One region of the Bacillus sp. LL01 genome, then DNA from elsewhere that is predicted to be linked to it. Evidence: a T-box and tRNA genes for the amino acid it is inferred to sense, from the RefSeq annotation. Region 1 holds a T-box; the other holds one or more tRNA genes.
What was found. The T-box of region 1 lies ahead of proS (proline--tRNA ligase). A T-box ahead of a tRNA ligase gene usually reads a tRNA of that ligase, here a tRNA-Pro.
Positions count from the first base shown of each region.

Region 2: it has a tRNA-Pro gene. The T-box ahead of proS (proline--tRNA ligase) is inferred to sense a tRNA for this amino acid. The anticodon was not compared.

Region 1 is NZ_LFEL01000006.1:186,020-201,742, forward strand. It holds gene AB685_RS17890 (M4 family metallopeptidase) at 1-767, shown strand, start outside; gene egtD (L-histidine N(alpha)-methyltransferase) at 818-1,780, opposite strand; gene egtB (ergothioneine biosynthesis protein EgtB) at 1,777-3,048, opposite strand; gene AB685_RS17905 (flavodoxin family protein) at 3,073-3,699, opposite strand; gene AB685_RS17910 (MFS transporter) at 4,184-5,404, opposite strand; gene AB685_RS17915 (metalloregulator ArsR/SmtB family transcription factor) at 5,401-6,444, opposite strand; gene AB685_RS17920 (serine hydrolase) at 6,569-7,591, opposite strand; gene AB685_RS17925 (class I SAM-dependent methyltransferase) at 7,610-8,371, opposite strand; gene AB685_RS17930 (ketopantoate reductase family protein) at 8,606-9,520, shown strand; gene AB685_RS17935 (hypothetical protein) at 9,606-9,920, opposite strand; gene AB685_RS17940 (MalY/PatB family protein) at 10,015-11,178, opposite strand; gene proS (proline--tRNA ligase) at 11,206-12,639, opposite strand; T-box leader at 12,794-12,996, opposite strand; gene AB685_RS17950 (hypothetical protein) at 13,064-13,585, opposite strand; gene AB685_RS17955 (NAD(P)-dependent oxidoreductase) at 13,932-14,555, opposite strand; gene AB685_RS17960 (sirohydrochlorin chelatase) at 14,536-15,312, opposite strand; gene cobA (uroporphyrinogen-III C-methyltransferase) at 15,326-15,723, opposite strand, start outside.
Region 2 is NZ_LFEL01000004.1:26-15,748, forward strand. It holds partial or broken rRNA gene AB685_RS12505 (23S ribosomal RNA) at 1-248, shown strand, start outside; rRNA gene rrf (5S ribosomal RNA) at 362-478, shown strand; tRNA gene AB685_RS12515 (tRNA-Val) at 491-566, shown strand; tRNA gene AB685_RS12520 (tRNA-Thr) at 615-690, shown strand; tRNA gene AB685_RS12525 (tRNA-Lys) at 695-770, shown strand; tRNA gene AB685_RS12530 (tRNA-Leu) at 779-859, shown strand; tRNA gene AB685_RS12535 (tRNA-Gly) at 876-950, shown strand; tRNA gene AB685_RS12540 (tRNA-Leu) at 959-1,047, shown strand; tRNA gene AB685_RS12545 (tRNA-Arg) at 1,085-1,161, shown strand; tRNA gene AB685_RS12550 (tRNA-Pro) at 1,166-1,242, shown strand; tRNA gene AB685_RS12555 (tRNA-Ala) at 1,264-1,336, shown strand; tRNA gene AB685_RS12560 (tRNA-Met) at 1,499-1,575, shown strand; tRNA gene AB685_RS12565 (tRNA-Ile) at 1,580-1,656, shown strand; tRNA gene AB685_RS12570 (tRNA-Ser) at 1,672-1,764, shown strand; tRNA gene AB685_RS12575 (tRNA-Met) at 1,947-2,023, shown strand; tRNA gene AB685_RS12580 (tRNA-Asp) at 2,027-2,102, shown strand; tRNA gene AB685_RS12585 (tRNA-Phe) at 2,122-2,194, shown strand; tRNA gene AB685_RS12590 (tRNA-Thr) at 2,260-2,335, shown strand; tRNA gene AB685_RS12595 (tRNA-His) at 2,360-2,432, shown strand; tRNA gene AB685_RS12600 (tRNA-Gly) at 2,440-2,513, shown strand; tRNA gene AB685_RS12605 (tRNA-Ile) at 2,521-2,597, shown strand; tRNA gene AB685_RS12610 (tRNA-Asn) at 2,628-2,702, shown strand; tRNA gene AB685_RS12615 (tRNA-Ser) at 2,708-2,798, shown strand; tRNA gene AB685_RS12620 (tRNA-Glu) at 2,806-2,877, shown strand; gene glgB (1,4-alpha-glucan branching enzyme) at 3,419-5,302, shown strand; gene AB685_RS12630 (glucose-1-phosphate adenylyltransferase) at 5,307-6,464, shown strand; gene AB685_RS12635 (sugar phosphate nucleotidyltransferase) at 6,501-7,517, shown strand; gene glgA (glycogen synthase GlgA) at 7,514-8,965, shown strand; gene AB685_RS12645 (glycogen/starch/alpha-glucan phosphorylase) at 8,955-11,360, shown strand; gene AB685_RS12650 (lipase family protein) at 11,445-12,182, opposite strand; gene AB685_RS12655 (DUF1801 domain-containing protein) at 12,335-12,763, shown strand; gene AB685_RS12660 (TraR/DksA C4-type zinc finger protein) at 12,806-13,549, opposite strand; gene AB685_RS12665 (1,4-dihydroxy-2-naphthoate polyprenyltransferase) at 13,662-14,600, opposite strand; gene AB685_RS12670 (isochorismate synthase) at 14,879-15,723, shown strand, end outside.

The DNA of each region.
Region 1 (15,723 bases):
ATTTCTTAAATAAGCATGGCCGCAACTCCTTGGATGGAAACGGAATGGCCATTAATTCTCGCGTTCACTACTGGAAAGAATATAACAATGCCTTCTGGAGTAACGGAATTGCGATGATGACTTATGGGGATGGCGATGGAAAGCAATTCATTCCACTTGCTGCCTTAGATGTAACGGCCCATGAAATGGTTCACGGTATCACGCATTATAACGGCGGCTTGCGTTACCGTTTTGAGACTGGTGCTATCAATGAAGCCTACTCTGATACATTTGCTGCTTTAGTAGACGATAGCAACTGGGATATCGGCGAGGATATTATGGGGGAAGAGTGGTTAGCGAATGGCAGAACGGCCCTTCGAAGCAATGAAGATCCAGGTAAGTTCCCAACAGGTGCGGTCTACTGGCCTTACAGCATTGACGGTGAAGGTCGCTACCCAGCCCACATGGATGAGTACTACTACCTTCCTTCGAACATGGATAACGGCGGGGTACACATCAACTGTACGATCCTACAGCACTCCGCCTACCTTGTAGCGGAAGAATATGGCATGGGTAGAACAGTGGTGGCAGACACTTGGTACCGTGCATATGACTACCTGCACTACGACGCATCTTTTGCAGAGTTCCGCGAAGCGATTTTACAATCTGCTATCGACCTTTATGGCGAGGGCAGCGACGAGTACAATGCGTTCTTGGGAGCATTTGATGACATCGGTCTTTATGAAGGCTGGTCTGTGAATGACAATCCGAGAGCACCACAATTTTAATTTAAACAAAAAAACAGTGCCGATTAACCATTTGGCACTGTTTTTTACGTTTACTTTTCTAAATAATGCACACTGAACTTTTCCTCGTCATCCATCCATATCTTGCTCGGCTTAAACCCGCATTGTATAGCAATCTCCTGGAACTCACCGATTGAGTATTTATAGGAATTTTCCGTGTGGATGGTTTCGCCTACTCGAAAGTAGAATTCGTGTTCTTCAATTTTCACTGCCTGATCATATTGGCTTTCAAGGTGCATTTCAATGCGACCTTTCTCCTTGTTATAGAAGGCGAGGTGTTCGAATTGTTCCTCATTAAAATCCGCCTCAAGCTCCCTGTTTATTCTTGTCAAAAGGTTGAGATTGAATGCCGCGGTAATACCTTGCGCGTCATCATAGGCCTTTTCTAGCGTATTGATGTCCTTTTTCGTATCAACACCAATGAGGAAACCATCTCCTTCGTTCAGGAGTTGAGCGGATTTCATTAGAAAGTTCCGGACTTCCACCGGCTCGAAATTCCCAATCGTGGAGCCTGGAAAGAATATTACCTTCTTTCCTTTCGACTCCAATGGCAGCGTAAGTGGAGCCGTATAATCCCCGCATACCGCCTTTATCGTTATATGAGGGAACTGCATTCCGAGCTCCAAGCTTGACTGAAAGAGAAAGTCACGCGAGATATCAATAGGAACATATTCTTTTAGACTCGAAAAATTGTGAAGAAGCGTCTTTATTTTGTTGCTGCTTCCGCTTCCGTATTCTATTAATGTGTGGACATCCCCAACAGCCATCGTAATTTCCTGTATCTTTTCGTTGAAGATTTTCACTTCGGTTCGAGTCGGATAATATTCGTCCAGTCCAGTTATCAATTCGAACAGCTCTGAACCTCGATGATCATATAGGAATTTAGGGGAGATTGTCTTGATTGGAGATGATAGTCCCCTTATGATTTCTTCCCGCATGTTTTCTTTTTCTATATAAAAATCGTAGCCCTGAATATTGTTTTCGAGCAATCTCATATTGCATCCTCCGCCAAACGGAATCCGCTGAACTGCCAGCGCTTATCAGCTGGGAAGAAGTTGCGGTAGGTGCTGCGGATGTGATCCTGCGGTGTGGCACAGGATCCGCCGCGCAGGACGATCTGGTTGCACATGAATTTGGCATTGTATTCTCCAAGAGCCCCTTCAAGCGGCTTGCTGCCCGGATATGGCGAGTAGGCGCTTGCTGTCCATTCCCACACGTCTCCGTACATTTTTGACCCGGCCAATTGATCGGTTGCAGCTGGATGGTAAGTGCCGCTGTCCATCGTGTTCCCCTTAATCTCGAGGTCCCTTGCCGCATGCTCCCATTCCGCTTCTGTCGGAAGACGCTTTCCACTCCATCTGCTGAAGGCGTCCGCCTCATAGAAGCTAACATGGACAACCGGCTCATGAGGATCGAGATTTTTCATGCCAGAAAGGGTAAAGATGCTCCACTCGCCATCGTCCCCCTTTCTCCAGTAAAGCGGGGCTTGCCAGTCGTTCTTTTTCACGGTATTCCAGCCGTCAGATAACCAGTAGTATGGTTTCTGATATCCTCCTGCTTCTATAAATTCCAGATACTCCCCGTTGGTAACAGGGTGATCCGCCATTTTGTATGGCTCGAGCCAAACTTTATGATTCGGTCCTTCATTATCAAAAGCAAAGCCATCACCGTTATGCCCGATCTCAATGAGACCGCCATCATAGGTATGGAAGGACGGCTCTCTTTTTTCGGATGGGCCGGATTGGGATTCTTTATACACTGGGTGCAGCGGATTGACGAAAAAGTTGTATTTAACATCCATCAGGATCAGCTCCTGGTGCTGTTGTTCGTGCTGCATACCGATTTCTATGAGGCTATGGATCTTTTCCCGGTTAGCTTGTTCTGCCCCTTCATGTTGCTCGATCAGATCCACTATATAGTTGTTTATATAATCACGGTATCGGAAAATGTCCTGGATACTGGGTCTCGATAGGACGCCGCGCTGATGTCTCGGTTGGAATGGCCCTACCGTTTCATAATAGGAGTTGAAAAGAAAATCATAGGATGGGTGGAACTCTTTATAGTTCTCAAAGTACTCTTTGAGGACAAAACGCTCAAAGAACCAGGTGGTGTGGGCCAGATGCCACTTTGGTGGACTGACATCCGGGTGAGATTGAATGATAAAGTCTTCGGTTTCCAAAGGCTGGACAAGCTTCATGGTGATATCACGCACATTCATAAATCGCTGTGAAATGGATTTTAATGCTTGTGTTTGTGTTTCCATGTGTACCGCTCCTTTTATTGGATTCTAGCTTTGTTCGACCACATTTCCTTCTGCAGGGATTGGATTTTCTTTCAGCATTTTGGCGAAATGCATCAGGTTGTATGCCATGATCTTGGCATGTTCCATTGTGAAGTCGTTCTTATGTCCTTCCGCTTCGATATACGACGATCCAGGTCCCGCTTCGCCTACCCAGTATGTATCCACATTCGGCGGAATCGTAAAACCAATATGCGTCAATCCGTAAAGGATGGATGAGGCCGCATGCTTTGCGCCGTCCTCGTTTCCTGTTATGACTACACCTCCCACCTTGTTATAGTAAATATATTGCCCTTTGTCATTCGTTAGTCCACTTCCGCCATAAAGCCGCTCCATCACCATCGTTGCAACACTGCTCTTCTCACCAATCCACAGCGGCGTCCCGATGATGACGATGTCCGCATGCATCACCTTGTTGAACACATCCTGCCACTCGTCCCCATAACCCTCGTCCTCACTCACGCCGAATTTAATGTTGTAATCTGCTATCCTCACAATCTCAGACTCTACGTTTTCGTTGTTGAAATGCTTGATGACCTCTTTCATGAGTGCTTCTGTATTGGATTCCTCGTTGGAAGATTTAAGTGAACAATTTAGGAATAATGCTTTTGTCATTTTGGGGTGGTCCTCCTCTTGTTTTGGTGATTGAAAATATTACTCTTTACCCTATTAAAGGTAATTGAAACGTAAAAAGATAGATTTGTTGGGTGATGTTTTGGTTAAGAGTTTGTGAAGTGAGGGATGTGGAGGTTAATAGCTCATTAGGGGCTTTCGGGGGCACATTTGTGATAGGTTTTATTGTATCGAGTCAACATATCGGCTGAAAGCAGCCTTTTAACGCGCTGAAACTCTAAAGTTACACTAAAATACGGTAATTTTATAGGCAGAACATACTGTCGAAGGGATTCCCCCCCATAATAAGGGTTTTATTTTCCACCCCAATAATTTATAGTCCAACTATTAAATTTATAAGCCACTTTTTAATTTTATAAGCCATTTCGGACCCGATAAAGGCTATTCGACACAGGATAAAGGCCAATCGACACAAACCGACACACACTAGAGGGAAGGAGCAGAAGAAACCCCTGCCCCTCCCTCCTCACGATACCTTCCTCTCATCCATCTCCCTATCAATGAACCTAAAATAAGGAAAAAACAACCCGACTAACGCGACCGCGGTAATCATAGATCCAATGAGGAAATACAAGGGTCTCACTCCCCATACTTCCCCTAGCAATCCACCTACCAATACACCTAAAGGCATGACTCCTCTAATAATAAGGAGTCGAACAGAAAAGATTTTGCCCATCAAATGATTTGGGATGATACGTTGACAGAGGGTCGTATTGTTTATACTGAAGATGGCCATCACAACCCCAGCTATCACCTCTAGCACAATGGCTACGATAAGACTACTCTCGTTCAAACCAAGACCGACAAATGTGAGTCCTCCAATCCCTAAGGCCCCTAGCATGATGAATCTCGGACTCCTATAAGGTATTCTCCCGATTAGAAATGCCCCTAGAATATAACCTACAGGAAACCCCGCCATAAAATATCCATAGCCGGCATAGCTTGCTTGCAGCTCCCCTGTGATATAGGGAAGCGTTGTGACCATTGTTACCCCTACACCAAACTGAACGAACGCAAGGAAAAAGCCCAGCCAAACAACAACACGCTGTTTGAAGAAAAAGGCGATCCCCTCTCCGAATTCTTTCCACCATGTGCTCCGTACCACTTTCTCCGGTGAGGGCTCTTTTACAAACCACAGCAGCCCACCACTTAACCCAAGTGCAACAATCACAAACAACAATGTCACGTTAATTCCGATGTATTCAATCACCAATCCTCCGATCAATGGCGCCATGAAGCTCATTAATCTTACCGTGCTCTCTATCAAAGCATTTGCCTGCTTAAGTTGTTCATTCGGTACAATCGTTGGAGTGATGGCATGATTTGCCGGCACGTATAGCGGAGTAATCAATCCCACCACTATCTGAACGAAAAAGATATGCCATACCTCCAAATGTCCTGCACTCCATGCAAGTAAAGGTACCAGAAATACGGCGGCCCTTGTCCATTGAGAAAAAATCATGATCCACTTGCGGCTCCATCTGTCGATAAACGGACCAATGAAAAGTTGAAGGATGAGTGAAGGAATGAAATACAGGAGCCACATGGAGCTTAATGCCATGGTGGAGCCAGTCAGCTGATAGACCATAATGGAATTGCAAAAGGTTCCAAAGGCACCACCAAGTTCAGAAATCATGTTACCCGACCAGACATAGACGAAGGAGCAATTTTTCCAAATGCTCTTCACTGATGGAGATACCTCTGCATTTCATCCTCCAGCAGATGCAAGGTATGCTTTCTTAACGTGTATATTCCGTCTTTGCTATCGACAAGCTTGGCAGCACGGAGGATTTTCAAATGATGATGGATGGTTGATTTTCCCACGTCCAATAAGCCCGTCAACTCCTGCAGGGTACATTCCTTTTCGGAGAGATGCTTGACGATGCGTATTCTGGCTTCATCACCAAGTGCCTTGTATTTTGCGACCAAAAAGTGGTTTGGGGTGTACCTGTCATCCGGAGTGATGCTTTCGTTTGCTACAGGGTAGTAAAATATCTTTGTTCCTTCCATATCCGCTTCAATGTTCCATGGGCGGTAGATTTGCTGGGGAACCAATAATACTTCTTGCACATTTGGCTCCGGTCGATATTCGATGCCACCTGTCGCCCACTCTACAAGTTGCTCTGGCGTCAGCTTCTTCTGCATTTCAATCTTGGCTGCCACATCCCTTTTCAAAATTTCATTGGTTTCTTGCTCAACCTGCTGCTCAAATTCCTCGTACCACTCTTTCATAATGGCTTTGAGATGGCTTTTTAGTGAGTCTGTTTCCGATTGGCAGATGAACTGTATATAATCTGGAAAGAAGTTGTGTTGCTTTGTCTTCTCCATCAAAGTGCGGCAAGCATCCCTATCCCCTTCCGAAGCTTTTATCCTCATGTCCTGAAACTCTACACCTAAATAGGGAAGGGAAAGAAACTTAAGCTGCTGGTCTTCAAGATTCTCTATATAAGAGAGGAACTCATGAAGGTCTTTACAGTGATGATAATGACAAAGCTGGAGTAAGGTTTTCCATGTGTTGTTCTTTTCCACATCATCCAAAAGCGCCTGCAGTTCCCCTGATAACTCATTTCTTGTGTGATCCCAATAGGATTTTGGTTTTTCCAATGAATCGTGTAACGGGGTATTGGTCACTGCGGCAATCCCAAGTGCACACTCCATTAAGAGGGAATATCTGAAGGTGACCTGATAGGATTCTCTTTTTCTGTTTGTAATGTTTAATAGTTTCATTTTCACACCTCTTTTTATAAATATAGAATTATATATTCTATATTTATAAAACAACTCCTCTATTTTTTATCAAACGCACAATAAAAAGACATATCTGCTCCTAACAGATATGTCTCTCTAACTTTTACATATATTTTTCCAGTAAGTGCATCAACTTGTGCGGTCCTCTTTCCTTATTCGAAGGAATTACTACGATGGTGTCTGACTCCGGATAGTAGCCTGCTGCAAAGCTCACGCCTGGGTCATAGCCCATCACATGGTATTTTACAACGTTATCATTCTCTTTCTCAATCCAGACTCCATAGCCATACCAATCTTTCTCGTTATCTGTTTGAATCCAAGCGGTGGTCATTTTCGCCAGCATTTCCTTGCTCACCAGTTTGCCGTCCATTAACGCTCGCCAAAGTCTGGCCATGTCACCGGCTGTAACATAGGCTCCCCCATCCGCTCCACCTTTTATGGGAATGGAGTAGCTGTTGGTCTTCCAGGATCCGTCTTCCTCGTCTATGTAACCAAGGGCAGTTCTGCCAGGTAATTGATCCATAGAAAAGTAGCCCGAGTCAGACATTTCAGCAGCATCAAAAATTTGTTCCTTCACATACTCAGTAAAGGGAACTCCTGCAACCTTTTCGATGATTAATCCCAATAATATATAACCCGCATTATTGTAGTGGAACTTCTCACCTGGTTCAAACTTCATCGAGAGATTCTGGAACAGAGGAAGGAAATCCTCCAGCTTTCTCATGTGGTACATTGGATACTCCACCCAAAGCTCTTCAAAATCATCCATTACTTCCTCGTCAAAATAGTCCGGAACTCCTGAGGAATGGGTAAGAAGGTGATGGACCGTTACATCAGGGTGAAAATGAGGGAAAGGATGATCCAGCAAGCTGCTTAATTTTGAATCAAACGACAATTTTCCACTCTCCACCAATTGGCAAATGCCTATTGCTGTAAATAACTTGCACCCTGAGGCAATTCCGAATCTCGTTTCCAGTTTGTTTGGAATGGACTCTGAGCGATTGGAATAGCCATGTGCACTGGCATGGATCATTCCAGCGCGATTCTCCACATGTATAACACCTGAAAATTCTATTTCACTTACCGTTATTGCTAAAATCGTTTCTAGTTCTGTGATTTTTAACATCACCGCTACACATCCCCTTTATTTCGTTACTGCTTTCAATACAAACCGGTCCTGCCTAATATCTAGATACTCTTCCTGCATTATTTTTAGATGAAGCTCGTACAATCGATCGAGGTAATCCTCCAACCGAAAATCCACTACCTGCCATGGAATGGCCTTCAAATAATAGATGAGCGCACCGATATCGTAAAACCGTTGCAATGGAAATTCCTTTTTGCTGAGGAGAACCTGGAAACCATGCTCTTCCAATTGCTTGTGTGAAAAGTCGAGATTCCAATGGGCATGTTCATTATTAACTGGCGCTCCGAGAAGTCGGTTGATATCCTGGCAATCACTCCATCCGACCTGTTGAGTAAGGAATATGCCTCCATCTCGTAAAACCCTTCTTACTTCGCTAGGGTCGTACTCTTCATGTTTATTGATAATCAGGTCAAAGTGCTTATTTGGAAAATGGAGCTGGTTGTCCGGCTCCACTTCCACTACCTTTACACCAAGCGGTTCCAGTCTATCTTTTGCAATGGGAAAGTTCGTTTTATAGCCTTCGGTTGCACAGACTGTCTGCGGGAACGGCTGCAGCTTTGAAAGCAGTTCTCCTCCTCCTGTTCCCATGTCAAGCATGGAAGTTGCATCTGCCATCAATGTTTTTGCCATGCTGCCATATGACCAGGAGAGCATTCCAGATGCAAGGCGTCCAGTTTCTGTTATGTGGGAAAAATCCCATCCGGAAAAATCGGTTTCTGCCTCTTTTAGATAGTGTTGAAAAAGTTGATCGGTGTGCATGTAATCACCCTCCATATTTTAAATTCAGTAGCTAGTTAGTAGGCATGGAGGTCCGCGACTACGGTTTTATATGTCGTGCTCCAGTAGATTCATTGCCTTATCTCCTCCTTATTCCTTTTCTTTGAATAATTATACCAAATATTCCGACTAAAAAACCGAAACAAATACATTCAAGTCCCGATTTTCCTTCAAACCTGTTACAATGAACCCATACATAATTGGGAGGGATTACTGGTGAAGATACTTGTTGTCGGTGCAGGTGCTGTCGGAGGATACTTCGGCGGACGGCTGTTGGAAAAAGGTGAAAATGTGACATTCCTTGTGCGGGAGAAACGAAAAAAACAGTTGGAAAAGACCGGACTTGTCATTAATAGCACACACGGTGATGTCACACTGAAACCGAAGCTCCTTGTCAGCGGAGAAAAGGCAGAAACATATGATGTCATTTTATTATCGATGAAAGCCTATCATTTGGATTCTGCGATAGAGGATTTCAAAAACTATGTTGGACCGAACTCAATGATTGTCCCCTTGCTTAACGGCATTGCGCACATGGAAAAGTTAACGGCGGCTTTTCATGAGTCGAATGTGCTTGGTGGACTTTGTTTTGTGGAATCAACTTTGGACGGACAAGGTGCCATCATCCAGACTAGTACCATTCATGATCTGGTTTTCGGTGAGCTAGATGGAGGGAAAACAGAACGAGTTGAGATGCTGGCTCAAACTTTCAATGGAACCAAGGCAAACTTTTCCCTTTCCGAAAATATCCACCAGTCTATGTGGCATAAATACCTGTTCATTGCTACATTGGCAGGAGTTACCACATTGTTCCGTTCGCCAATCGGGCCAATACGCGAAGATGACCTTGGCGCGGACACTATCAAACAGACTTTAGTGGAAGTTGCGGACATTATGAAAAGTGTAGATGCACCACTTGCAGAGAATATGGTAGATGGGAACTGGGATAAGCTTCATTCGATTGCAGCAGGTATGAAGTCGTCGATGCAGCGGGACATGGAAAAAGGGTTATCTGTGGAGGCCGACCATTTTTACGGCTATCTGCTAGGACTTGCAAAAGAGCACGGGATTTCTGCTCCTACGTTGGAAAGGATTTATGCCAACTTGCGGATCTATGAGGGGCAAAAGTAATAAGGTTATTGTTTGGAAGCTTAGGGCCATTGGGCTTTAAGCTTTTATTGCCTTTTGAGTGTCAATTGTTGTTCATATATTGTGCTTAGGAATCTGTGTTCTTTTTGAAAAGCTTTAGCATCCCTAAAACATCGTCGGTTTGAGAAACTTCGATTCTGTTCACTGTGTTTTCGACATTAATCAATTTGCTCTCGACGTTTACTAATCTGTCCTCGACTTTTACCAATCTGTTCTCGACTTTTACTAAACTAGTTTCCACATTTTTTAAGCGAGGATTTATTTCTTCTTTCACAATACCTTCTAAGGAATCAAACCGCCTTTCTAGACCATCAAATCTTCCTTCTACATTCTTTAAACGGCCATTCATTTCCAATAATAATTCCAGTATCTGTTTTTCCATTTTGTTTCACCTCCTTCTCATTCATTATAGGGGAGTTCCAAACGGAGTTCTACCATTTTCCCATATAAAAGGAATAACCTGCTATCGAAAGTCGTCAGCAGGTTTCCATTTCTTTTATGGCGGCTTTGATTCTGAGTAGAGCTTCACTTAGCACCTCGCGTGGGCAGGCGATGTTTATACGTTCGAATCCTTGGCCACCTGCGCCGAACTTCATTCCTTCATCTAGACGTACTCCTGCTTTTTCCAAAAAGAAGGAATGCAATGCTTCCGGTGGGATTCTAAGGTTCCGACAGTCCAGCCAGATAAGATGGGTTGCTTCCGGTTTCACTACTTTTATGGAAGGAATATGATCTTTCAAGTAGGAGCAGACATACTGCAGGTTGTCATTTAGGTACTCCTTCACTTCTTGAAGCCAAGGCAAGCCTTTGTAGTAGGCAGCGATGGTTCCTTCTACCGCAAACGCATTGGGACGCATCAGCCCGAAGCCAGTTAAAAGGGTTTCATATTTCTGTTTGATTTCTTTGTTTGGAATGATAAAAATGGAGCTTTGCATTCCGGCAATGTTAAAAGTCTTGCTTGGTGCCGCACATGTAATGGAAAGTTTCAGATGATCTTGGTGGACCTTTGCAAATGGGATATGCTTGTACCCTGGATAGGTGAGGTCGGCATGCATTTCGTCCGAGATAACGATCACTCCATGCTTTTCACAAATCTCTCCTATCTTCCGCAATTCTTGTACCGTCCACACTCTCCCGACCGGATTGTGCGGGCTGCAGAGGATAAACACTTTGGTATTTGGTCGCGATGCTTTTTCTTCAAAATCCTTGAAGTCCATTTTATAGCCGTCCTCGGAATAAAGGAGTGAATTATTTAAAATGGTACACCCTTGTGTTTGGATAGTAGAAAAGAATGGATAATACACAGGATCCTGCACAATCACCGAATCGCCCGGCTGTGTTAAAGCTTTTAGCAACAGGTTCATTCCTGGAATGATTCCCGGACTGAACGATATCCACTCCTGTTTCAATTCCCAGTCGTACTGTGTTTTCCACCAATATTCAACAGCGTCATAGTAACGTGCACAGAAAGTGCTATACCCATAGATGCCGTGTGTGGCTTTTTGGCTGATGGCATTTACGATCTCTTCGGAAACCTGGAAATCCATATCCGCAATACACAATGGAATGATATCCTGATCTTCTATGAACCATTTAACCGAATGCGTCTTTCTTCGGTCGATGTATTTTTCCAGCTGCATCGTTTTCTCCCCTTTGTTTTTGTCGCTCTAGTATGCCTTAGCCCAATATACCATATGTTTTGCTTCTTTTCCGCAGCTTACACAGGTTTCGGCTATGCGATCCTGTTCAAACGGCATACAACGGGAGGTGGCGCTAGTTTCCTCTTTTATTTTGTCCTCGCACGCTTGTTCTCCGCACCACATCGCTTTGATGAAGCCGGCTTTTTCTTCGAGCTGCTCTTTGAATGCTTCGAAAGTCGTTGCCACACTTGTTTTGGATTCGCGGTGGGAACGTGCTTTTTCTAAAAGGTTTTTCTGAATGTCTTCTAGGATTTCTTGGATTTTCGTTTCCAGTCCTTCCATAGGTGTAATCAATTTTTCCCCAGTGTCACGGCGGACAAGTACAACTTGTTGTTGTTCGATATCGCGTGGACCAGCTTCTAGTCTTAATGGAATGCCCTTCATTTCGTACTCATTGAACTTCCAGCCAGGCTTTTTGTCACTGGCGTCAATTCCAACTCGGAGTGTGCTGGATAGCTTTTCTTTTAAGTCATAGGTAAAATCAAGGACCCCTTCTTTGTGTTGAGCAATAGGGACAATTATCACCTGCGTTGGTGCAATTCTTGGTGGAACCACTAGGCCGCGGTCATCGCCGTGCACCATGATCATGGCACCGATGATACGTGTCGTGAAGCCCCAGGAAGTTTGTTGCACGTATTGTTGCTTGCCTTCACGGTCCAGGAATTGAATGCCGAAAGCTTTTGCAAACCCATCACCAAGATGATGAGAGGTGGCCGATTGCAAAGCCTTTCCATCATGCATCAGACTCTCGATCGTATAGGTGTATTTGGCTCCGGCGAATTTTTCTTTTTCGGTTTTCTGTCCTTTGATAACAGGGATGGCCAAGATATTCTCACAGATCTCCGCATAAACGGTGAGCATTTTAACGGTTTCTTCGTGTGCCTGTTCATCCGTTTCATGGCAAGTGTGACCTTCCTGCCAAAGGAATTCAAGAGTTCTCAGGAATGGTCTTGTTGTCTTTTCCCAACGGACGACGTTTGCCCATTGGTTGTAGAGCTTAGGCAGATCGCGGTAGGAATGGATGATGTTTTTGTAATGTTCGCCGAAAAGCACTTCCGAAGTTGGGCGGACAACTAAGCGTTCTTGTAATTTTTCGTCGCCGCCATGGGTGACCCAAGCCACTTCCGGCGCGAAGCCTTCAATGTGATCTTTTTCTTTTTGCAGGAGACTTTCCGGTATGAAAAGTGGCATATAAACATTTTCATGGCCGGTTTCTTTGATTCGTTTGTCTAGTGCCTCTTTGATGTTTTCCCACAGTGCGTAACCGTATGGGCGGATGATCATGCTGCCGCGGACGCTGGAGTAGTCGACGAGTTCGGCTTTGGTGACGACGTCTGTGTACCATTGGGCGAAGTCTTCGTCCATGTTAGTGATTTTTTGTACAAAATTTTTATTGGACATGTTGGTTTGCTCCTTTTTATAAAGTTCATTCCGAAATGAAGTGAGTTCGTGCGGAAATGGCCCGAGTTCGTGCCAAAATTAGGCGAGTTCATGCCAAGAGACCCCGAGTTCATGCCAAACCCATTTTTCAGCTAAAAAAAAAAGCCCCGCTCTGATAAGGGACCATCTCTGGCGGTACCACCCTTATTCAAAGCAAAGCTTCACTCTCTTTCATGGTAACGGTATTGAACCGCTGCACCGTTTCTGATGCAGAACTCCGAGGCAGGTTCAAATGCTCATCTATAGCTGCCTCACACCACTTGGCACCTTCTCTTGAATAGACGAAATCATTTTACTGGTCCTCTTCTACGTTTGATATTGAGAAGATTATATAGGTTAGTTGGAAAATTTGTCAATCTATTATTTTGCTAGTATGGGCAATTAATTAAGAATCAATAACTTCCCCTGAGATAGCAATTGCCACAGCCTCTTCTGCGCTATATGGAGGAAGGGGTTGGGATTTGACCATGAATATGGCGAATAGAATCAGGAAAAGAATCGGTGCAATCGTATGGACCTGCCATGTATGTTTGTCTCTGCTGCTCCGATAGTAAATCCACCGGTCCACAAGCGCATAAAGCAAAGCGGCACCAGATGCATAAAGTGTAAGCATCCAATGCTGGGACCAAATGACAGGTAACCCGCCTAGAAGTCCATGCAGCAGGATAAAAATGATGCTATTCCCTTTCATCCATCTGTTTACAACATACTCGATGCCGATGGAGATTAGGTTGCCATATATAAGAATGATTCCTCCAACCACAAAGAGGAGTATGTAGGTCCAGCCCAGGAACGAATCCAGGTAGATCGGTTCTCCTTGACCGAAAGAACTTGCCGAAATGAGGATGGATATGATGAATGTAGAGACATAGAATGCGGTGAATTTTCTGTAGAGCATATTGTCCAAACCGGATTCCTCCTAATATGTAGAGGTTTTGATAGTTTTATTATACTATTTCGGGGTGTGGTTTGGGTATATTTCCCTTGAATTAAAATGGTAATTGGTCATGGTGGGTAGCAACGTAATTGGTGAAATTAGCTGCGCGCTGAATTGATTGGATTTTCGCTGAAATATTCTTGAAAACGCTGAATGGAATGCTGTTTTCGCTGAAAAAATTCCAAAATCGCTGAATCATTCTCATAAACGCTGAATCCTCAAGGATTATCGCTGAATTGGTATTTTGCTCTCTCCCTAAAACCACATTAAAAAGACGACCGTACAATCCGATAAGTACGACCGCCCTTTCCACCTACTATGATATTAACCTTTCCTTCAACCGTAATAGTTCTCCCAGCTTCTCCCCTCTAGCCTTTTCATTCAATCGGTATTTTTCCTCCAAAATCTCCCACAGCAGCTCCCCCTTCTCTTCAAAAGACAATGGCAGCCGCTTCACCACCTCCCGATATTCCGCCAAAAACTCTGTATAAGAAATCCAGGAAGAATCGAACTGTTCCTCGAGCTCTCTTTTCAACTTGCGGGTCAATTTGGGACTCGATCCGTTGGAGGTGACGGCGATTTGCAGGTTCCCGCGTCTGACTGTTGCGGGGAACGTGACATTTCCCTCTCCTGATTCATCGACGACGCAAACGAGCTGTGATGCACGTAAGCCGCCAACAAGTGCGCTGTTCACTTTTCTGTTGTTCGTCGCCAAAATGGCCAGGAAAGCTTCCGCAAAATCAGCTACCTCCGCTCCCCGTTCTACCAACTGGTATCCCCTTAACACCGCTAGCTCCCGCACTTCCTCTGAGAACTCCGGCGCGATAAACGTGATATCTGCCTGCTCGGCGCCTAGCACCTTCGCTTTACGGGCCGCAATCCTCCCACCGCCTGCGATGATAACTTTCTTCCCTTGCAAATCAATGATTAACGGCTGCAACTCTCACTTCCCCCTTTTCCAAACCCCACGAAAATGAAGCTCGCTCTACCACAATATCTTGAATCACTTGGTGGCGGCTTAACGGCTCGATCAACACGATATCCTGGCCAGCGCGCTTTCTTTTCCGGACTTCCCTTTCGACTTCACTTAACAACAAACCTGCAAACAACAGATAAGGTACCACAATCACCCTGCCAACTGCCTCGAGACTAATCTCTTCCATCCCCTCCGCAAATAATGGCGTGGTTGCCGCCAAGTAGCAGACCTCCACTCGTGAAACGCCAAGCCGCTCACCCACTCCCGCTTTTATCTCTGCAAAAGCTTCATGGATGGCGGGATCACTGCTGCCTCTTCCCACAAGCAAAACCGAATCTGCAACATCCACACTTCCAACATCCGCCCTCACCAACTCACTAATCGCATCCACAATCCGCTCCTGCACCCCAAAAGCGGAGGCGATTTGCACGCGGACCTCCGGGTATTTTGCCAGTGAAGGCTCGAGCGCTTCCGGGATGTCCTCTTTTATATGCCCAGCTGTTAAAAGAAAGATGGGAATGACGGTGATCTCAGTTGCTCCTTTGGCTACACAGCGTTCGAAGCCTTCCGGAATATACGGCTCGGTCAGTTCCAGAAAGCTGATTTCCTGTATGGGTGCATCGACTTGTGCGATGACCCTTTCCAAGAAACCTTTTGCCTCCTCCGCTCCTTTTTTCGAGCGCGTTCCATGTCCTACATATAAAATGGCGTTTGACATCATATCCCGCTCCCTTCTATCCGTGTACGACAGGCAGATGAGGCACTACCTCCTCTTCAAACCAGTGCAGCTTCTCATGGAGTTTCACCACTTCCCCGATTACAATCATGCTCGGATTGGAAATGTTCGCTTCCTTTACCTTCCGCTCGATATTGGCAAGCGTGCCGACGACGGTACGCTGTTCATCTAATGTTCCCCAATGTACAAGGGCAATAGGTGTTTTGGGTGACTTGCCGTTCTCCTGCAGACGCTTGAGTATATTTGGCAGTTGGGAGACGCCCATGTAGACACAGATGGTATCTACCGCTTGCGTAAGGTTTGCCCATTGATGCTCCGCTTCCTTATCGCCTGCCTGGTGTCCCGTGACAAAGGCGAAACTTTTGCTCAAGGTACGGTGGGTGACAGGAATACCGG
Region 2 (15,723 bases), on a different contig from region 1:
TTAGTACGAGAGGACCGGGATGGACGCACCGCTGGTGTACCAGTTGTCTTGCCAAAGGCATAGCTGGGTAGCTACGTGCGGACGGGATAAGTGCTGAAAGCATCTAAGCATGAAGCCCCCCTCAAGATGAGATTTCCTTTTGCTTCGGCAAGTAAGATCCCTGAAAGATGATCAGGTAGATAGGTTCGAGGTGGAAGCGTGGCGACACGTGCAGCTGACGAATACTAATCGATCGAGGACTTAACCCAAAACATTTGAACGATAGGAATGCCTTGATATGAACACATTATCTAGTTTTGAAGGAACAAGATAGTTGAAAAACTTCTTGATTTTCTTTCTTAATTCTATATAATATTATTTGTCTGGTAATGATGGCGAAGAGGTCACACCCGTTCCCATACCGAACACGGAAGTTAAGCTCTTCAGCGCCGATGGTAGTTGGGGGATCTCCCCCTGTGAGAGTAGGACGTTGCCAGGCAGATTTATATATGGAGGATTAGCTCAGCTGGGAGAGCACCTGCCTTACAAGCAGGGGGTCGGCGGTTCGATCCCGTCATCCTCCACCAATATTTTTTCATACAATGGAAAAAATCCAAAAAATCCAACTTTAATATGCCGGTGTAGCTCAGTTGGTAGAGCAACTGACTTGTAATCAGTAGGTCGTGGGTTCGACTCCTATCGCCGGCACCATTTAGTGCCATTAGCTCAGTCGGTAGAGCATCTGACTTTTAATCAGAGGGTCGAAGGTTCGAGTCCTTCATGGCACACCATTTATCTTGCGGGTGTGGCGGAATTGGCAGACGCGCTAGACTTAGGATCTAGTGTCTTTGACGTGGGGGTTCGAGTCCCTTCACCCGCATTTTAATCTTATATTAGCGGAAGTAGTTCAGTGGTAGAACATCACCTTGCCAAGGTGGGGGTCGCGGGTTCGAATCCCGTCTTCCGCTCCAAGAGACTTGCCGGGGTGGCGGAACTGGCAGACGCACAGGACTTAAAATCCTGCGGTAGGTGACTACCGTACCGGTTCGATTCCGGTCCTCGGCACCAGAGATTTTTAAAGCAGTAAAATAACTTTCATTTATAAGCGCCCGTAGCTCAATTGGATAGAGCGTTTGACTACGGATCAAAAGGTTAGGGGTTCAAGTCCTCTCGGGCGCGCCATTATCGGGGAGTAGCTCAGCTTGGTAGAGCACTTGGTTTGGGACCAAGGGGTCGCAGGTTCAAATCCTGTCTTCCCGACCATTAATTTCCTTTATCATTTACGGGGCCTTAGCTCAGCTGGGAGAGCGCCTGCTTTGCACGCAGGAGGTCAGCGGTTCGATCCCGCTAGGCTCCACTTTAATACTTTTTCTTTTTGGCGGTGTAGCGACGAGCGTTACTACAAGAATATGCTCCGAGTTGTCCCGACGGATTTACATCCTTGAATTTGCTTGCAGAGGAAGGGACACAGACCAATAACAATGGTACCAGTAAATCTAATGAAATACTTTTTCTTTTTGGCGGTGTAGCTCAGCTGGCTAGAGCGTACGGTTCATACCCGTGAGGTCGGGGGTTCGATCCCCTCCGCCGCTACCAAAAAGGACCTTTAGCTCAGCTGGTTAGAGCAGACGGCTCATAACCGTCCGGTCGTAGGTTCGAGTCCTACAAGGTCCACCAGTTCTTTCTATACGCGGAGGAATACCCAAGTCCGGCTGAAGGGATCGGTCTTGAAAACCGACAGGGGTGTCAAAGCCCGCGGGGGTTCGAATCCCTCTTCCTCTGCCATATTATTTAATTGTTATGGTGAGTATAGAATGAAGTTATTATCGCAGGATGGAGCAACGAGCATCTGCTTCTTGCAAAAGCTTCGAGTTGTACCGATCGATATACTTCACTGAATAAGCTTTCAGAGGTCGGGACAGTCAGTATGAAAAGTACATACGTAAACAAATCTTAATTAATATTATCGCGGGGTGGAGCAGTCCGGTAGCTCGTCGGGCTCATAATCCGAAGGTCGCAGGTTCAAATCCTGTCCCCGCAACCAAATGGTCCCGTGGTGTAGCGGTTAACATGCCTGCCTGTCACGCAGGAGATCGCCGGTTCGATCCCGGTCGGGACCGCCATTTTTCAACTCAATAGTATGGCTCGGTAGCTCAGTTGGTAGAGCAATGGACTGAAAATCCATGTGTCGGCGGTTCGATTCCGTCCCGAGCCACTTTGATTTTTTTACGTGGTGAAAATAATAAGATTTTTTCAAACAGTGAAAATAATCATTATCATGCCGGTGTAGCTCAGTTGGTAGAGCAACTGACTTGTAATCAGTAGGTCGTGGGTTCGACTCCTATCGCCGGCACCATTTTTACAAAAAAATATTATTATGGCGGTTGTGGCGAAGTGGTTAACGCACCTGATTGTGGTTCAGGCATTCGTGGGTTCGATTCCCATCAGTCGCCCTTTTTAGCGGGTGTAGTTTAATGGTAAAACCTCAGCCTTCCAAGCTGATGTCGTGGGTTCGATTCCCATCACCCGCTCCATTTTTATGGGCCTATAGCTCAGCTGGTTAGAGCGCACGCCTGATAAGCGTGAGGTCGGTGGTTCGAGTCCACTTAGGCCCACCATAGAGTATTATATTTAAATCTTTGTAATATTCCACCATAGCTCAGCGGTAGAGCATTCGGCTGTTAACCGAAGGGTCGTAGGTTCGAATCCTACTGGTGGAGCCATTTCTGGGGAAGTACTCAAGTGGCTGAAGAGGCGCCCCTGCTAAGGGTGTAGGTCGTGTAAGCGGCGCGAGGGTTCAAATCCCTCCTTCTCCGCCAGAATTTAGGCCCGTTGGTCAAGCGGTTAAGACACCGCCCTTTCACGGCGGTAACACGGGTTCGAATCCCGTACGGGTCATCAAAAGTTGTGGTATTTTTAAAATATCATGGCTTTTTTTATTTGTCCTCTTTCTTCTTTTCTATCAATAGTTTTTATCGCTCCTGCAATTTCCTTTTCCTACTAATTTCAATACACCCAATCTTTTTTTTATAACTTATTCCATTCCCTTTTTCAATTCCTTTTAAACCTGATTTTCAATAATAAATTTAGTATTTAAATATAACAATAAAATGTAAGCGTGTACATTTTACTAATCATACTCTAGTTATCGAAAAAACTTTTCGACATATAACTACAAAAATCCTCCTAGTATTTAGTCGAATCAACTCAGTTTGTAACCCCTTACAAAAACGTTGATAAATCAAGAGTTCAAGTAGAACAACAATGAAAACGATTTCCTAAAAAATTGAAATTTCGACAAATTCCCCTATGAGAATAAATTCTGTTGCTTTATGTCATACGATTCTGACTTGTCGTATAAAGGAGAATATTATAAAAAAGAGAATATGTAGTGTATAACAATATTCTTTTTATAGGGAATGACGGAAGGGTGAAAAATTTGATTGCTACAAGTGCCACTGATTTTCAACTGCACCTTTTTCATGAGGGGACGTTATATAAAAGTTATGAGCTTTTTGGAGCACATATCATACGCCATCGAAAGAAAGTATTAGGGACAAGATTTACTGTGTGGGCTCCCAATGCGAAGGCTGTTCGTGTAATGGGTTCTTTTAACGAGTGGAACGGAGAGAAGCATCCACTTGAAAGGTTAAATAATGAGGGTGTGTGGAGCATCCATATTGATGAAGATCTAAGCAAACATTTATATAAGTATGAAATTGTTACAGAGTCGGGAGATGTATTACATAAGGCGGACCCATTTGCTTTTCATGCTGAGGTTCGTCCTAAAACGGCTTCCATAGTCTATGATTTGGAAGGATATAAATGGAAAGATCAGAACTGGCGCAGAAAGAAAAAGCGAAAGCTGGTTTACGAGAAACCCATGTTCATATATGAGCTGCATCTTGGTTCCTGGAAGAAGAAAGATGGAGGCGAGCTCTATTCCTATAAAGAACTGATTGCCGAGCTTATCCCTTATGTAAAGGACCATGGATTCACTCATATTGAATTGCTTCCGCTTATAGAGCACCCCTATGACCGTTCTTGGGGGTATCAAGGTACTGGCTACTATGCAGCGACAAGTAGATATGGAAATCCAAACGATCTGATGGCTTTCATCGATGCATGTCACCGGGAGGACATTGGAGTGATATTGGATTGGGTTCCTGGTCACTTCTGTAAGGATGCACATGGACTATATATGTTTGACGGAGCACCAGTCTTTGAATATGAAAATTATCATGACCGGGAGAATGAAATATGGGGTACTGCGAACTTTGACCTTGGTAAGCCTGAAGTCCGAAGCTTTCTGATTTCCAATGCTCTGTTCTGGATGGAGTATTTCCATGTGGACGGTTTCAGGGTAGATGCAGTGGCAAATATGCTGTATTGGCCCAATTCACAGGAGGAGCATGCTAACCCTTATGCACAGCAGTTTTTGAAAAAGTTGAACGAGGCGGTATTTGAGCAGGATTACAGTGCGCTGATGATTGCGGAAGATTCTACGGATTGGCCTCTTGTAACTACTCCTACTACCAGTGGTGGATTAGGATTCAATTATAAATGGAATATGGGATGGATGAATGACATTCTAAGGTATATGGAGGCTTCACCTGAGCAAAGAAGGCACTTACACGATAAAGTGACATTCTCCATCGTGTATGCATTCTCCGAAAATTTCATTTTACCTTTTTCACACGATGAGGTCGTTCATGGTAAAAAGTCATTGCTAAATAAAATGCCGGGAGATTACCACGAGAAATTCGCACAGCTTAGATTATTATATGGCTTCCTTCTTGCGCACCCAGGAAAAAAGCTTCTATACATGGGTGGAGAATTTGGTCAGTTTGATGAGTGGAAGGATCTGGAGCAATTGGATTGGTTTTTATTGGACCAATATGAATCCCATCAACAAATGCATCACTATGTTAAAGAGTTATTGGATTTTTACCATAAACAGAAAGCTTTGTATGAATTGGATCATGTTCCTGAAGGGTTTGAATGGATAGATGCAGACAACCGGGATCAGAGCATCTTCTCCTTTATCAGAAAAGGTAAAAAGCCTGCGGATATGTTAGTTGTAATATGTAATTTCACTGGAGCATCTTATGAAGGTTTTAGAGTAGGTGTGCCTTTGCTTGCGGAATATGAGGAAGTGTTCAACTCGGATGAACAAAGATACGGTGGGAACGGACTTTTAAATGATCAGGAAATTAGTGCTGTAGAGGGAGCATATCATGGCAAGGACTATCATATGATGGTCAATGTTGCTCCATTTGGTGTGAGTATGTGGCGGCCGAAGAAAATTAGAGGGGAGAGATAACGCGATGTCGAAAAATAAATGTGTAGCTATGTTACTAGCAGGAGGAAAAGGAAGCAGACTCAGTTCCTTAACGAAAACTTTAGCAAAACCGGCGGTACCTTTCGGAGGGAAATATAGAATCATTGATTTTGCATTGAGCAATTGCACAAATTCAGGAATTACTACTGTAGGGGTTTTGACTCAATACCAACCTCTAGTACTGAACTCATATATCGGAATCGGAAGTACATGGGACTTGGACCGTAAAAATGGTGGAGTGACTGTATTGCCGCCTTATACGGAATCTTCCGGTGTCAAGTGGTACACAGGTACTGCCAGCGCAATCTATCAAAATCTCAATTACCTTACGCAATTTGACCCTGAATATGTCCTTATTTTATCAGGAGACCATATTTACAAAATGAATTATGAGGAAATGTTGGATTATCATATACAGAAAGACGCGGATGTATCAATTTCGGTTGTGGAGGTTCCGTGGGAGGAAGCGAGCCGATTCGGAATTATGAATACGAACGAGAAGATGGAAGTGGTGGAATTTGATGAGAAACCGGCACATCCAAAGAGCAATCTGGCATCCATGGGAATCTATATTTTCAAATGGTCTATTTTGAAGGAGTATCTGGAAATGGATGATAGAAACCCTGATTCCAGCCATGATTTCGGGAAGGATGTTATTCCTTTGCTATTAGAAGAGAATAAGAGCCTGATAGCATACCCATTCAAAGGTTATTGGAAGGATGTCGGGACAGTAAAAAGTCTATGGGAAGCAAATATGGATTTATTGAAAGAGGATTGCGAGCTGAACCTCTTTGAGTATGACTGGCGCATTTATTCTGTCAATCCGAACCAGCCTCCTCAGTTTATTGCCCCGTACGCAGATGTGAAGGATTCCCTTGTGAATGAGGGGTGCTTCATCGAAGGAAAGATTGATCATTCCGTATTATTCCAAGGTGTAAATGTCGGAAAGAATTCGGTGATCCAGAACTCCGTTATCATGCCTGATGCGATAATAGGAGAAAATGTGTATGTGAACAAGGCGATCATTCCGTCCGGTATCAGAATTCCTGATGGTGCAGTCATTTGTCCGGAGAAAAATGAAGACGAGATTATTTTAGTGACTGAGGAAATGATGGATAAAGGTATCTTCTCCATAACCCGATAGATGACACAAAATCAAACACAGGAAGGGTGTCCGTTTATGAATAAATCTATGTTAGGAATCATCGATGCAACGATCCATAATGAAGAAATGCAGGAGCTGACGTTAAAGCGTTCCATAGCTGCTGTTCCTTTTGGAGGACGTTATCGTTTAATAGACTTTGTACTTTCAAATATGGTCAATTCGGGAATACAGAATGTAGCTATCTTCCCGCGTTACCAGTATCGTTCTTTGATGGACCATCTCGGTTCAGGGAAGCAGTGGGATCTGGACCGCAAACGTGATGGATTGTTCTTCTTTCCAAGTTCGGAAAATGTGAATACAGGTTCTTTTCAGCATTTCAAAGAGAATGAGGATTTTTTCGTGCGAAGCAATCAGAAATATGTTGTAATCGCCAATAGTTATACTGTTAGCAATATGAATTTTAAGCAGATTTTAGATCGCCATATTCAAAACAGATGTGATATCACGCATGTTGTGAAAGAGGAAGAAACGCTGGATTTGTATGTGCTGGAAAAAGATTTACTCGTAAAATTGTTCATGAATCATGAACAAACAGGGTATAGAAGTATTATGGATGTTGTGCAGGACATTACCGGCGGGTATAAGATATGCAACTATGAATATACAAGGTACGCCGCCGTGATAGACTCCTTGGAAAGTTATTATGAGCATAGTCTGGAACTGCTTGATCCTGTCGTTTGGAAACAGGTATTTGTTAAAAACCAGCCTGTCTTCACCAAGGTTAAAGACGAGCCTCCGACAAGCTATTCGAAAGATGCCTATGTGAAGAATTCAATGATCGCAAATGGTGTAATCATTGAGGGGCATGTGGAGAACAGCATTATTTTCCGGGGAGTTAAAATCGGTAAAGGTACAGTCATCAAAAACAGCATTGTAATGCAAAAGGGTGTAATTGGGGAGAATTGTGTTTTAGATTCCGTCATCTTAGACAAAGATGTTAAGGTTGAGAATCGTACGGTGTTAACAGGGAAAGAGGATTCCCCTTATTTAGTGAAAAAAGGGTCAATACAAGGAGCTCTGATGAATTCGTGAAAGTATTATTTGTTGTTTCAGAATGTGTCCCGTTTGTAAAATCAGGTGGTTTAGGTGATGTTGCTGGAGCATTACCTAAGGAATTGAAAAAGCTTGGCACGGACGTACGGGTCATCCTACCAAAGTACGGACAGATTCCAGAAGTATTTAAAAATAAAATGAAAAGGATACAGACCACTTTTGTGGACGTGGGTTGGCGTCACCAGTATTGTGGTGTGGAAGAATTGATACATGATAATGTAACCTATTATTTTATCGATAATGAATACTACTTCAACCGCGATTCCCTGTACGGTCACTTTGATGACGGGGAACGCTTTTCCTTTTTCTGTCGGGCGGTTCTGGAGAGCATGACAGCAATCAATTTTATCCCGGACGTGATTCATAGTCATGACTGGCATACCGGAATGGTCAATTTTGTTTTGGAGCGGGAGTACAAGCAAAACCCACGCTTTGAACATATCCAAAGTGTATTTACTATTCATAACCTTCAATTTCAGGGTGTGTTCCCACCAAGTATTCTTCATGACCTGTTGCGGATTGATGATAAGCATTTCAACTCGGATGAGCTCGAATTTTTTGGCAATGTCAATTTCATGAAAGGGGCATTGGTATCTTCCGGGTACATTACCACTGTAAGTCCAACCTATAAGGATGAAATTCAGACTGCTTATTTTGGTGAAAAGCTTGATGGTGTTCTGCGTAATAGGAGCGACTCTCTTGTGGGGATCATTAATGGAATTGATGATGATCTGTACAGTCCTGAAACAAATGAATACATTGAAGCGAATTATTCCGCTAATAAAATGGGGAATAAAGTGCTGAATAAAGAGGCTCTTCAAAACTTATGCGGTCTTCCTGTAAAAGAAGAGACTCCAATTATTGCAATGGTAAGCAGATTGACAAAGCAGAAAGGGTTGGATCTTATCACATGTGTCCTCCACGAGGTGTTGGAAGAGGATGTGCAGATAGTTGTACTGGGAACGGGTGAACCACAGTTTGAGCAATATTTCCGTGATTTGTCTTATCGCTTTCCACAAAAGGTGAGGACATTCATTGGATTTGATGAACCGCTTGCTCATCAGATCTATGCAGGGGCAGATATGTTTTTGATGCCGTCTCAGTTTGAACCATGTGGGCTTGGCCAGTTGATTGCTCTGCGCTACGGGACTATTCCGATTGTAAGGGAAACAGGTGGGCTGAATGATACAGTCACGTCCTACGATGAGACTACATTGGAAGGGAACGGGTTTTCGTTTACCAATTTTAATGCTCATGATATGTTGTACACCATCAGGCGTGCAATCCATATATATGAGCAGCCGGAAGTATGGAAAGGTATCATGAAAGAAGCGATGGAGCGAGATTATAGCTGGGCTAAATCTGCGTTTAAATATAATCAATTGTATTCAACATTAATGGCTAGGAGTGGAGTGCATGTTCTCTGATAAGGAAAAATTCAAGGCTACTTTTTTGAAAAAACTAGAGAGTATGTACGGAAAAAGCTTTCAGGAATCAACCTCACGAGACCATTATCATACACTCGGAAATATGGTGCGGGAGTATATCAGCGCCAATTGGATCACCACCAATGAAAGGAATCGGGCTGCAGATGAGAAACAAGTGTATTATCTTTCCATCGAGTTTCTATTAGGAAGACTATTGGGAAGTAACCTCTTGAACCTCGGAATCCAAGGTGTCGTGGAAGAGGGATTGAAAGAGCTCGGTCTTGATCTATCAGAAATCGAAGAGATTGAAGCGGATGCCGGGCTAGGTAACGGCGGTCTTGGCCGTCTTGCTGCATGTTTCCTGGACTCTCTCGCTTCCTTAGATTTACCGGGACATGGATGCGGTATCCGTTATAAGCATGGTCTGTTCGATCAGAAGTTTGTCGATGGCTATCAGGTGGAGCTGCCGGAGCAATGGTTGAGACATGGTAACGTCTGGGAGGTGAGAAAACCCGATCAAGCGGTGGAAATCCACTTCTGGGGCAAGGTAGAGTCCTATAAGGAAGATGGGAAAGAGAAGTTCAGACATGCCAAAGGGGAGGCAATAACAGCTGTTCCTTACGACATGCCGGTTGTCGGCTATCAGACGGAGACGGTCAATATGCTTCGTCTCTGGAGTGCAGAGCCTGCGCCGTTTCCTACCAACAAAGACATTATGCAATATAAACGCGATACAGAGGCGGTTTCGGAATTTCTTTATCCGGATGATACCCATGATGAAGGGAAAATTCTGCGCCTCAAACAGCAATACTTCCTTGTTGCTGCTAGTATCGGGAGCATAATACGTTCCTATCGGAAGAAGAATGGTAGTCTAATAGATTTCCATAAGCGTGTCACAATCCATATCAATGACACACATCCTGTTCTGGCTATTCCAGAGCTGATGAGGATCTTGTTGGATGAAGAAGATATGAGCTGGGAACAAGCGTGGGAAATCACTTCCCATACTATTTCTTATACGAATCATACAACCCTTTCGGAAGCTTTGGAAAAATGGCCGGTCAACATCTTTCAACCGCTGTTGCCGCGTATTTATATGATTGTGGAAGAGATCAATGAGCGTTTTTGTGCCGACTTATGGAAAAAGTACCCTGGTCAGTGGGGGCGAATCGAGGAAATGGCGATTCTTGCTCATGGCTTGGTGAAGATGGCACATTTAGCGGTTGTTGGGAGCTTCAGCGTGAATGGTGTTGCGAAAATCCATACTGAAATTTTAAAGAATCGTGAAATGCGTTTATTTTACGAAGCTTTCCCGGATAAGTTCAACAATAAAACAAATGGCATTACTCATCGCCGCTGGTTATTGAAGGCTAATCCCCAACTGACCTCCCTAATCCAGGATACTATTGGATATGGATGGGTGAAGGACACGACACAGCTTCGACAGCTTGACGTATATGCAAACGATTCCGTGTTCTTGGAGAAGCTTGATCAGGTGAAGCGTGAGCGCAAATTGATACTTAGTGAAAGGATCCGAAAGCAGACTGGGATAATCCTGGATCCGGACAGTATTTTTGATGTGCAGGTAAAACGATTGCATGCCTATAAGCGTCAACTGCTGAATGTGTTTCATATCATGTATCTTTATAACCGTTTAAAGGAGGATAACAGTTTTGATATCCATCCTAGAACGTTCATTTTCGGTGCGAAGGCATCACCAGGCTACTATTATGCCAAAAGGGTCATTAAATTGATCAATTCTTTGTCTGATAAAGTGAATAAAGATCCCGCGATTGATGGCCGCTTAAAAGTTATCTTTCTGGAAAATTACCGAGTTTCCTTGGCAGAAGATATCTTCCCGGCAGCAGATGTTAGTGAGCAAATTTCTACTGCCAGCAAGGAGGCATCGGGGACCGGGAATATGAAGTTCATGATGAATGGGGCCTTGACTATCGGTACTCTGGATGGTGCCAATATTGAAATCAAGGATGAAGTCGGCGAAGAAAACATGTTCATTTTCGGACTGACAGCTGAACAGGTACTCAACTATTACCAAAACGGAGGGTATCGTTCGAGTGAATATTATCATCATGATAAACGCATCCAACAGGTGTTGGAGCAGTTGGTTAACGGCTTCTTCCCAGATGTGGATGACCACTTTGAGCCGATACACGACTCGTTGCTCATGCAGAATGATGAGTATTTTGTCTTGAAGGATTTTGCATCTTATATTGATGCGCAGAAGCGGGTGGATGCCGCCTATCGTGATCGTAATCGCTGGCTGACCATGAGCGCCAAAAACATTGCACATTCCGGCTTCTTCTCAAGCGACCGCACAATCAGACAATACGCCAATGAAATCTGGGGGCTTGAGCCAAGCTATAGCAAACGTTAAAAAAGAGGGGCTGCCTGCCCCTCTTTTTTGCGCCCTTCGACGTCGAAAGGAAAAATCCTTTAGGGGTCTGACCCCTTTAGTGAATTATTTTTTCAATTTCTCCTTCATTGCCTTAATATACGTTTCGATGCTGTGGTTTTTGACGATGGAGCCTGCGGTCAGCAGGAAGCGTGATGGGGTTTGGGTATGTTTGTAGTGCCAGGTCTTTTTGCTGATAGGAGCAACGACTTTTGTAGGTGGAACAAAGGGAACGAGATCGGCCAGGTTTACAAAGCGTATGGAGGCAGGGACATATTCGTTGTACACCCTGGAGAAGGCTTCGTCTCCTATACGTGGGGATCCATAATTGTACATATAAATGGAGGGGAATTTAGAGTTTATGGCACAATCCAATGAAAATAGGGTTGCCAGTGCTCCTCCCAGACTATGTCCGGTAACAAACAAAGTTTTGGAAGGGTCTAGCTTGTTCATACTATTCAATAGTTCGTCACGCATCGATTCATATACAGACAGGAAACCCCCATGAACGAGCAGATTGGATGAGCCACTGTACGGAAAAGGCCTCTGGAATATCTCCGCATCCGATATCCAATCTAGGTCTGTCTGTGTTCCTCTGAAGGAAACAACAATTGCATCCTCATTTTCCAAAATGAATCCAAACCATTCCAATGTATGAAAGGAAACTCCTTTAAATTCTTTTGTCAACTCAAAACCATGAGGTATGGAAAAAATCCCATTTTGAAAGTACTGATCATAGGCTATCTGACAGCATTCGGCTAGAAAAACAGCCCATTCTCTTGATAAAATATTTCTGTAGTACATTTCTCATATCCCTCACTTTTTAAAAAACGTGATAACGGTCTATGATAATGTATTGATGCAGGAATGAAGTGGTGCATATTTATGCGAGGGAAAAGGGAAAGTTACATGGTTTGTGGAACTACTAATTTAGATGAAAAATCAAAGGGGGAAAAATGGTGGCATATGAGTTGAAAACAAAAGAAACGGATAACAGTGTAATTGAATTTATTGAAGCGGTGGAAAGTCCGAAAAAACGCGAAGATGCCTATAAGCTTTTAGATATTTTTACGGAAACGACGGGGTATGAAGCGAAAATGTGGGGGCCAAGCATTATCGGTTTCGGCTCCTATCATTATAAATATCCAACCGGGCACGAAGGGGATTTTATGCTGATAGGTTTTTCACCACGGAAGGCAAAAATCAGCCTCTATTTTGCAACAGGAGATTCGAAAAGGGAGGTTCTGTTGAAAAAATTCGGTAAGCATACGACCGGGAAGGCTTGTGTGTACATAAATAAAGTGGCGGATATTGATGTGAATGTATTAAAAGAATTAATCAAACAGTCTATTGCGTTTTTAAGAGAAACTTACCCGGAAAAATAAGAAAGAGGCAACCTTCTGATGCTGAAGGTTGCCTCTTTCGACTTATTCCGTATAGGGATCTTTCTCATACCCATGTAAATCTCCAAAGGTTGTCATTATTCCTTCTTCATCTAGCGCATCCTCGTAGGCCTCATGTTTGATGGACGGATACACGGTTACATTCTGGCCATACATATCTGTTCCGACAAAATTTTCGTAGTCCTCTACATACCCTTCATTCTCTTCACTCTCCACATAGGTGCGGTCATAATTCTCCACATCATCAGAGAAATCGGAAGGGGATTCGGATGTACCATATCGCTGAACGATTTGCCACGTGTCTTCTGCATCAAAAGCGACGCCTTCTGACTCGTCGTATTCAAATCGTCCATATGGTGGCATCAATACTTGTTCTTCCACCGGACGGTCATGGGAAACAACTTGATCTGGGCTGTGCTCTTTGCAATAAGTGGTGGTTGGAAGAGCTTCCAGCCTGTCTTCATCAATATTTTTTCCGCAAACCTCACATTTACCATAGGTGCCATCTGTCATTGCTTGGAGAGCGTGATTTATATCCTGCATCTCTTTTTCAGCATGTTCATTTAAGGCCAGATCTTTCTCTCTTTCGTACAATTCGGTCCCGAGGTCCCCCGGGTGGTTATCATAGGCAGAAAGCTCACTGACTGTTTCGTATGGGTGTTCTTGTTCCAACTGGTAATGGTCATTCTGGTCCAGGTGGGCTTGAAGTTCTCTTTTTGTATCTTCGAGTTGTTGCTTTAATCGATTTATTTTATCAGTGGATATCATACAAATAGACTCCTTTCAAATTCCTGTCTATTTGTATTATGAACGTTCCTCTGAAAAACATGATTGCCAATTAAAAAAAGCTGACACGGATTAGGTATCAGCTGATTGATGGTTAAATAAAGTATCCTACGAGCAACCCAATTCCGAGTAGAAAGCCGAAGATGGTGTTGGTTTTTGCAGTTGCCACCATGGCAGGCATCATTGTGACATTGCTGTTATTATTCGTGAATCCTTTGATTGCAGAAAGTGGTTTAGCTATTGACAGAAAGACTAATAATAACCAGAATGATGCGTAGCCCAAAGCGATAAAGAGCACAATAAGAGCATAGGAAAAGATGAACATCGCCGCGAGTAATAAGATTGCGTTTTCTCTTCCTAAAAGGATTGCGACCGTCTTACGGCCATTCTCTTTATCACCGACAATATCCCGGATGTTATTTGCCAAAAGAATTGCTCCGACAAGAATGGAAATCGGTATAGAGATCAGCATGGCTGTATCTGAAATGGTACCTGTTTGTATATAGAAAGAAATCAAAATAATAACAAATCCCATGAAGAAACCTGCTACAATTTCTCCAAAAGGGGTATAGGCAATAGGGTAAGGACCACCTGTATAAAAATATCCGGCTGCCATACAGGCTGTCCCGATTGCGGCCAACCACCAGGTGCTGTTCATGCAAATATATATTCCAAGTAAAGTGGCGATCCCAAAGAATATGAAAGCTAAACGTAAAACGGTGCCAGGTTTGACGCCATGTCGTACAATGGCTCCGCCGATTCCTACCGAGTTTTCATTATCCAGTCCTTTTTTGAAATCGTAGTATTCATTAATCATGTTTGTTGCTGCTTGAATTAATATACTTGCCACTAACATTGCAAAGAATAGCGGACAATCAATGACTGTATCATAAAGTGCAAGTGCAGTACCGATAAATACCGGTACAAAAGCCGCGGTCAGTGTATGTGGACGCAGAAGGTTCCACCACACCTTCCATTTCTTTTCTGTAGGTGCTTGATAGCTTGTCTCTGTTTGTATTGTCTGAGGCTGCATTATGACCCCTCCATCTATTAGTAAGGCTATATAAAAATAGCCATCAAAAAAACGAAAATATATATTATAAATACAATATAAGTGTATGTAAAGGGACATAGGGTGTCAACGGTTTTTCAGAAGAAACAAAGGAAGATTTTACATGTAAATATTATAAGGAAGAAACTCGAAGGAAAAAGGCTCATTTTGTTGACATAAAAAGGTTTTGAGGTGTATCTTTAAGGAAGCTATTCGAGAGACAAAGTCTTGCGGTATCAAGGCCTCGGGGGGAGTCTTACATGATTACAATACCATTTCACCATATAGTGAATTTATGGGAGGAAGCGAAAACGAAAGCGACCTCGATAAATCAGTCGGTTTTAATTAGTTATACGAAAAAAGTAGAGCAGCTAGATCCCCTGCAATTTTTCCAAAGAAGTGAACGATACTTTCCAGGTCAACGTTTCTTTTGGTCAAATCCCGATCATTCTCATATGATGGTTGGAGCAGGTGTAACTGCAGAGTTCACTGCAGATGGAGAAGAAGACAGGTATCAAAATATTGAAAAACAATGGAAACGCTTTATACAAAAAGCGGTTTGCAAAAGTGATGCTCAAACGGTAGGGCCCGTCATCTATGGTGGCTTTTCTTTTGATCCGAAAAAGGAAAAAACGCTGCTGTGGAATCAGTTTTCGGACGCGCTCTTCATTTTACCTACATTCATGCTTACAAAAATAGAGAACAACACATATATTACAATAAATTACTTGAGTGATTGTGATGAAGCTACACTTAAAGGCTTAGTTAATATGGAAGAAGAGCTATTAAATGGCTCTTCTATTCAGCATGAGGGTACTACCTCCATTGTAAAATGCCTGGAAATGGATCCGGTCGAATGGAAGGAGTCCATCTCCAAAGTGACCAAGCGAATAACGGAAGGCCAGATGGATAAGGTTGTACTGGCAAGAGAGCTGCGCGTACTTTTTCAGGATAAAGTAAATGTCACATCTGTTCTGCATAACCTTTTGGAAGAGCAAGCGAACAGCTATTTATTCACGATTGAAAGAGGAACGGACTGCTTCTTGGGAGCAACACCTGAACAATTGGTTAAAAAACAGGGCGAAAAGGTCCAATCCATGTGTTT